DNA from 2 places in the Devosia sp. Micro-HW1 genome. Region 2 is predicted to be linked to the other one. Evidence: riboswitches for the same ligand, from Rfam matches in the RefSeq annotation. Region 2 holds a riboswitch; the other holds the start of a gene.
What was found. Region 2 has a riboswitch for cobalamin ahead of nrdH (glutaredoxin-like protein NrdH). Riboswitches for the same ligand answer to the same signal wherever they lie in the genome.

Region 1 (3,205 bases), 1.4 Mb from region 2:
TCGCCGTCGGTGGCTCGGGCACGGTTCACTGAATAAGGCACGCTCTAGCCATCCATCGTCACCACCGGGCTTGTCCCGGTGGTCCACGCTTTCGCAAGGTGGATTGCCGGGGCAGGCCCGGCAATGACGGTTAACGCGGGTCGCTGGCCCTACTTCAGCGGCCCCTTGAAGATGAAAAAGGCGCCCAGGCCGATGAAGCCGAACCCGATGGCATGGTTCCAGGTGAGCTTCTCGCCCAGATAAAGCACGGCGAACAGCGCAAAGACCGAGAGCGAAATGACTTCCTGAATGGTCTTGAGCTCGGCCGCCGAATAGACCTCGTGGCCGATCCGGTTGGCCGGAATGGCCAGCCAATACTCGAAAAAGGCTATGCCCCAGCTGATCAGCACCACGGCCCACAGCGCGAAACTGTGGAATTTCAAGTGCCAGTACCAGGCAAAGGTCATGAAGATGTTGGAGGCGATCAGCAGCCCGATTGGGGCGAGCGTGGCAAAGTTGAAGCCCAATTTATCACCAGAATTGCAGCGAATCGGCCCGCGTCACGGCCGCTTTCGCTTCTCTTCCGTCGCCGCCGCGATCTTGGCAAGAACCCTTAACGCAGGTGCCTGGTCGGCTGCTCAAGCGCGAAGATTTCGTCGCTGACATTGTCGAGCTGTTTGCGCACCAGAAGCTGCGCGTCGTAGATCCCGCGATTGTAGAAATAGGCGCCCATCTTTTCGGCGAAGAACTGCATCAGCATTTCCGCCGGAATGGCGCCGATCGTCTGGTCGAGCTCGTGGCGGAAATAGTCCTGGATCTCCCCGACAATGGCCTTGGTTTCCTCGCGGCTGAAGGTAATGGGTTTCATGCAATGGGCCTCGATGAAGGGTTCAGCGCCCGTTCATATCGCGAGTCGCTTCTTGTCGGGCGTCATAACCTGCGCCAATCTGGCGCTGCCCGAGGAGATCCCGTCAGATGCCCGCCCGCCTTCTGCTTGCCGCGCTCGCCCTGCCGCTTGTCATTGCCCCCGCTGCCGCCAAGGACAAACCGCCGCGCGATCAGGTAGTCTGCGAGGGCGCCTTTGCCATGGATAGTTCCGAGGCAAGGCTGATCGAAATCTATGGCGCCGACAATGTCTGGACCGGCACCGTGCCCGGACCGGAAGGAACCGAAATGCTGGGCACAAGGGTCTATCCCGATGACCCTGATCGCATGCTCGAATTTTCCTGGTGGGACGAGGAGAAGCGCGAGGGACTGGGCAATGTCGACCTGCCACCGACCCTGGCCGCGCCCGGTGGCATCCGCCAGGGCATGACCGTCGTGGAAGTGGCCGACATCAATGGCGAACCCTTCCGGCTCAATGGCTTTGGCTGGGACTATGGCGGTTTTGCCAGCTTCCCCAGCGGCGCCCTGTCAGAGCTGCCGGGCGGCTGCTACCTGTCGGTGCGCTTCACGCCGGGCGACGAGCCGGTCAAGGTCAATACCGATGCGATCTATGGCGATGTTGAGCTCCAGTCCACCGAGCCCCTGCTCGAAACGGTCGGCGCCTATGTCTATGCGGTGTCCCTGGGCTATCCCCATCCCGATTTCCGCGATTGACCCCGCCCGCCTCCAGGGCGTAATCCTGACAGTGCAAAGGTTCCCCGCGCGTAACTGTGCAAGGGGATCAAAAGGGAACACGGTGCGGCGTACCCATAAGGGACCAAATCCGTGGCTGCCCCCGCAACTGTAAGCGGTGGGCGCTCTCATTTGCCACTGGATTCGTCGAATTCCGGGAAGGCGAGGGCGCTGTATTCACCGTGAGCCAGGAGACCTGCCCTTGCCCTGAGCAATCAGGATAATCGGACCCTTTGCGGTCCATCCTATTCCGCGCACGGAGGGTGCCATATGAATACGCCTGCGGTTTCGACCGGTCTCAATTCCCTTTCCCTGTCCCAGCGTCTCATCGCCGGTGTCCTGGCATTCATGCTGGGCATGACCCTGCTCGTCGGCACCGGTTTTGCCGGCGACTTCCGCCTGCACAACGGCGCGCATGACACCCGTCACGCCATGGGCTTCCCCTGCCACTGAGGCCGGGCTGCGGCGCCGCCGGCGCCTCTGGGAAAATGAGGGAAAAATGTTCCGCAATCTGTTTCTGGCTGCGCTGGTCGCAGCCCTTTGTGCTGGCTTGGCCACATCGGCTTTCCAGGCCTGGCGCGTCACCCCGCTGATCTTCGCTGCCGAGAGCTATGAAGGCACCGGCGCGGAAGTTCATGTCCACGCCGAGGGCACGGATGAAGCCGCGCCCGCCGCCGCCCATGAGCATGCCGAAGACGAATGGGCGCCCCAGGATGGTTTGGAGCGCACAACGTATACGGTCGTTTCCAACATCCTGATGGCCGCGGGCTATGCGCTCATCATCGGCGCCGTCTCGGTGGTCTTCAACCTGCCGATCACCTTCGCCAATGGCCTCTATTGGGGCGTCGCGGGTTTTGCCGCCTTCACCCTCGCGCCCGCGCTCGGCCTGCCCCCGGGCATGCCCGGCATGCCGGTGGCCGATACGCTGGCCCGCCAGGTCTGGTGGTTCACCGCTGCCCTTTCCACCGGCGCGGCCTTCATCGTCGTGGCGAAGTTCCGTGCGCCCTGGGCCCTGGCCCTTGCTGTCGCCCTGGTGCTGCTGCCCCAGCTCATCTCCGCTCCGGTTGCCCCCAGCGACCCCACCGGCGTGCCGCCGCGCCTCACCGCCGAATTTGTGTCGGCCGTGCTCTACAATGGCGCCATCTTCTGGGTCGTGCTCGGCCTCGCCTTTGGCCGCATGGCCGACTATCTGGCCGCCCGTCCGGCCGCTATTCCAACTGGAGCGCGCGCATGACTGCCAAGATCCCTACCACCGTCATCACCGGCTTTCTCGGCGCGGGCAAGACCACGCTCGTGCGCCATATGCTGGCGCATGCCCCCAAGGGCAAGCGCATCGCGCTGATCATCAACGAGTTCGGCGATCTTGGCGTCGACAAGGACATCCTGGCCGGTTGCGGCGACGAGACCTGCCGCGAAGAGGACATGGTCGAGCTCTCCAACGGCTGCATCTGCTGCACTGTGGCCGATGAATTCATCCCAACCATGCAGGCGCTGCTCGCCCGCGACGAAAAGTTCGATCATATCGTCATCGAAACCTCGGGTCTGGCCCTGCCGCAGCCCTTGATCCGCGCTTTCAACTGGCCCGAGATCAAGGCCCAGGTGACCATCG
Region 2 (3,205 bases):
GCGCCCGTCGATCGGGTTGGCGCGGTTCACCGTGTCCTCGAACATGATGTAGGGATAGCCGCTCTCGAACTGGATCTCGGCGATGATCTGGAAGAATTCGCGCGCCTTGATCTTCTTCTTCTTGATGCGCTTGTCCTCGACCATCTCGCGGTACTTCTCGGTGACCGAAATCTCGGTCATCGGCACGCCATAGACGCGCTGCACGTCATAGGGCGAGAACAGGTACATGTCCTCGTTATCGCGGGCCAATTCGAACGTGATGTCGGGGATCACGACGCCGAGCGACAGCGTCTTGATGCGGACCTTTTCGTCGGCATTCTCGCGCTTGGTATCGAGGAAGCGCATGATGTCTGGGTGGTGGGCATGCAGATACACGGCCCCCGCACCCTGGCGAGCGCCAAGCTGGTTGGCATAGGAGAAGCTGTCTTCGAGCAGCTTCATGACCGGCAGCACGCCCGAGGACTGGTTCTCGATCTGCTTGATGGGGGCGCCCATCTCACGGATATTGGTGAGGCTCAGCGCCACGCCGCCGCCGCGCTTGGAAAGCTGCAGAGCCGAGTTTATGGCCCGGCCGATCGATTCCATATTGTCTTCGACGCGCAGGAGGAAACACGAGACGAGCTCGCCGCGCTGCTTCTTGCCGGCATTGAGGAAGGTCGGGGTCGCGGGCTGGAAACGGCCGGAAATGATCTCGTCGACGAGATTGCGGGCCAGCACTTCATCGCCGCGGGCCAGAGCCAGCGCCACCATGCAGACGCGGTCTTCATAGCGCTCAAGGTAGCGCTTGCCGTCAAAAGTCTTCAGCGTGTAGCTGGTGTAATACTTGAAGGCGCCGAGGAAGGTCGGGAAGCGGAACTTCTTGTCATAGGCGTAATCGTAGAGATCGCGCACGAAGTTGAAGCTGTAGTGATCGAGCACGTCCTGCTCGTAATAGCCTTCTTCGACGAGATAGGTCAGCTTTTCCCGCAGATTGTGAAAGAACACCGTGTTCTGGTTCACATGCTGCAGGAAATACTGGTGCGCCGCCTGCTTGTCCTTGTCGAACTGGATCTTGCCCTGGTCATCATAGAGATTGAGCATGGCATTGAGGGCGTGGAAGTCGAGCGACTGATCCTGGCCCTGACCCTTGGCGGGGCGTTCTTCCGTGCGGTCTAGTGTGAGCGTATCCAAAACCGTTCCAGTCCCTGTCTGACATTGGCGACGTCCTCATCGGTGCCGAAAAGCTCGAACCGGTAGAGGAGCGGCACGGCGCATTTTTGCGAGACGATGTCGCCCGCAATGCAATAGCCCGTGCCGAAATTCGTGTTGCCCGCGGCGATGACGCCGCGGATGAGATTGCGGTTGCCCGCGATATTGAGGAAGCGGATCACCGGCTTGGGCACCGCGCCCTTGCCGTCGCCGCCCCCATAGGTGGGCAGGACCAGCACGAAAGGTTCGTCCATCACCGGTGGCTCGCTCAAAGCGTCCACCGGCAACCTGACCCCGCCCACGCCCAGCTTTTCGACAAAGCGATGGGTGTTTTCCGAGGTGCTGGAATAATAAACGAGGCCGCCCATGCTGACGCCCTACCCCGTTTCAGAATCAGGCCAGCGCGCCGATCATGTCGGGGCGGAAACCGGCCCAGTGGGTATCACCGGCGACGACGACCGGCACCTGGCGATAGCCCATCTCTTCGACACGCGCATAGGCGTCGGCGTCGGCGGAGATGTCGACCACGGTGTAGTCGAGGCCCTTGCGGTCAAGCGCGCGGGTGGTCGCGGTGCACTGGACGCAGGCGGGCTTGCTATAGACGGTGATGTTCATCAATTTCCCCAAGCTGGTATTCGGTGCGGGGGCAGAGGACGAGACGACAGGGCTGGGCTGAACCCGGCACAGATCGCCGCCGCCCGGAAACCCCGCCGGTGGACGTATGTGTTGAGGCAGGTCTCCTGGCTCGCGGATCGGCATTTCTGTTCGGCCTTCCCAGGTCACTGGAACCCAGTGGCACACGCGAACAGAGACTCACCGCTGACAGTTGCGGGGGCAGCTCCGGAATGACCAGCCGCTGCACACGCCTGACGCACCGAATTCCCGTCTTAGCCTCCACCCCTTGGGAGCGAAGGAACCTTCAACGCTACATATAGTATGTGACAGGACGGATTCGTCAACGCGCCAGACGCGTCACATGACCGCCATGATTCGCGTTTTTGGGCTTGATTTCGCTAAGCCCTGATTCGCCATGGGAGAGGCGGAAAGCATGTGCATCGCTTCACGCGCTCGTGAACCAGAATGGGTGTCCGCACGGCCAGGCATGGCGGGAACCAACCGCGACCGCCTGGGTTAGAGGTGGTGCGTTTCACGCACGCGCCCGCGCCAGTGCGGCATGGCTCGCCCATGAGGGTCGGGCCGGCGGGGTGCCCACTGTCGTCTTATTCCGAGCGGCCCGGTCAGCGGGGCATGGAGGACGGGCATGAGCATCGAATTCTATGACCGGCATGGCTCGGCATGCCTCTATTCTGATGACGATGAGCACCTCTATGCCTGGGACGGCGTCCCCATCGGCTATTTCTATGGCGACCATGTCTATCTGTTTTCCGGCGCCCATTTCGGCTGGTACACGAAGGGGTGGATCGTCGACAACCAGGGCTACCGCATCTATTTTTCGGGAAGCGCCAGGGGTGGCCCGCTGACGCCAACACCGCGGCCCACACCATTCAAGCAGATCAAGCAGCCCATGCCTTTCAAAGAGAACCGCGCGCCCATGCCCGTCAAGCCGCTCGCAAAGAATGCCTGGGCTGACTATGCCTGGTAGAGCGCGTGCCGCATCGGGAGCATTGGGTGCCATCATGCTGGTCCTGGCCACTGGCGCACCGTTGATGGCCGAAGCGACGGGCCAGGACGCTGACAAATCGTGTTTTGGCCTCGCCGGGCGCGACATCTGTATTGCGGAGGACAACTACCGGACTGATGTCTGCCGCGCCATCGAAGCCTTCGCCACCCATTGGGAACTGCCGGTCGCCTATTTTGCCCGCCTGATCTGGCAGGAAAGCCGCTTCGATCCCTTTGCCCTGAGCCCCGCCGGCGCCCAGGGCATCGCCCAGTTCATGCCGACCACTGCGGAGTTGCGCGGCGTCGTCAACCCGTTCGATGCCGCCGAGGCCATGGCCCGCTCGGCCGAGTATCTGCGCTTTCTTGAACTCAAGTTTGGCAATCTGGGGCTGGCGGC

Region 1: it holds a riboswitch for cobalamin, as region 2 does, so the genes downstream of both, MQW79_RS16905 (CbtB domain-containing protein) here and nrdH (glutaredoxin-like protein NrdH) in region 2, are expected to answer to the same signal.

The regions. Positions count from the first base shown of each region.
Region 1 covers NZ_CP094375.1:3,509,013-3,512,217, forward strand. Annotated here, with positions in the region: gene aztD (zinc metallochaperone AztD) at 1-32, shown strand, start outside; gene MQW79_RS16890 (DMT family protein) at 150-506, opposite strand; gene MQW79_RS16895 (DUF2164 domain-containing protein) at 593-847, opposite strand; gene MQW79_RS16900 (hypothetical protein) at 955-1,578, shown strand; cobalamin riboswitch at 1,599-1,814, shown strand; gene MQW79_RS16905 (CbtB domain-containing protein) at 1,867-2,049, shown strand; gene MQW79_RS16910 (CbtA family protein) at 2,096-2,830, shown strand; gene cobW (cobalamin biosynthesis protein CobW) at 2,827-3,205, shown strand, end outside.
Region 2 covers NZ_CP094375.1:2,156,462-2,159,666, forward strand. Annotated here, with positions in the region: gene nrdE (class 1b ribonucleoside-diphosphate reductase subunit alpha) at 1-1,170, opposite strand, end outside; gene nrdI (class Ib ribonucleoside-diphosphate reductase assembly flavoprotein NrdI) at 1,152-1,556, opposite strand; gene nrdH (glutaredoxin-like protein NrdH) at 1,582-1,803, opposite strand; cobalamin riboswitch at 1,902-2,124, opposite strand; gene MQW79_RS10240 (4-fold beta flower protein) at 2,450-2,791, shown strand; gene MQW79_RS10245 (lytic transglycosylase domain-containing protein) at 2,826-3,205, shown strand, end outside.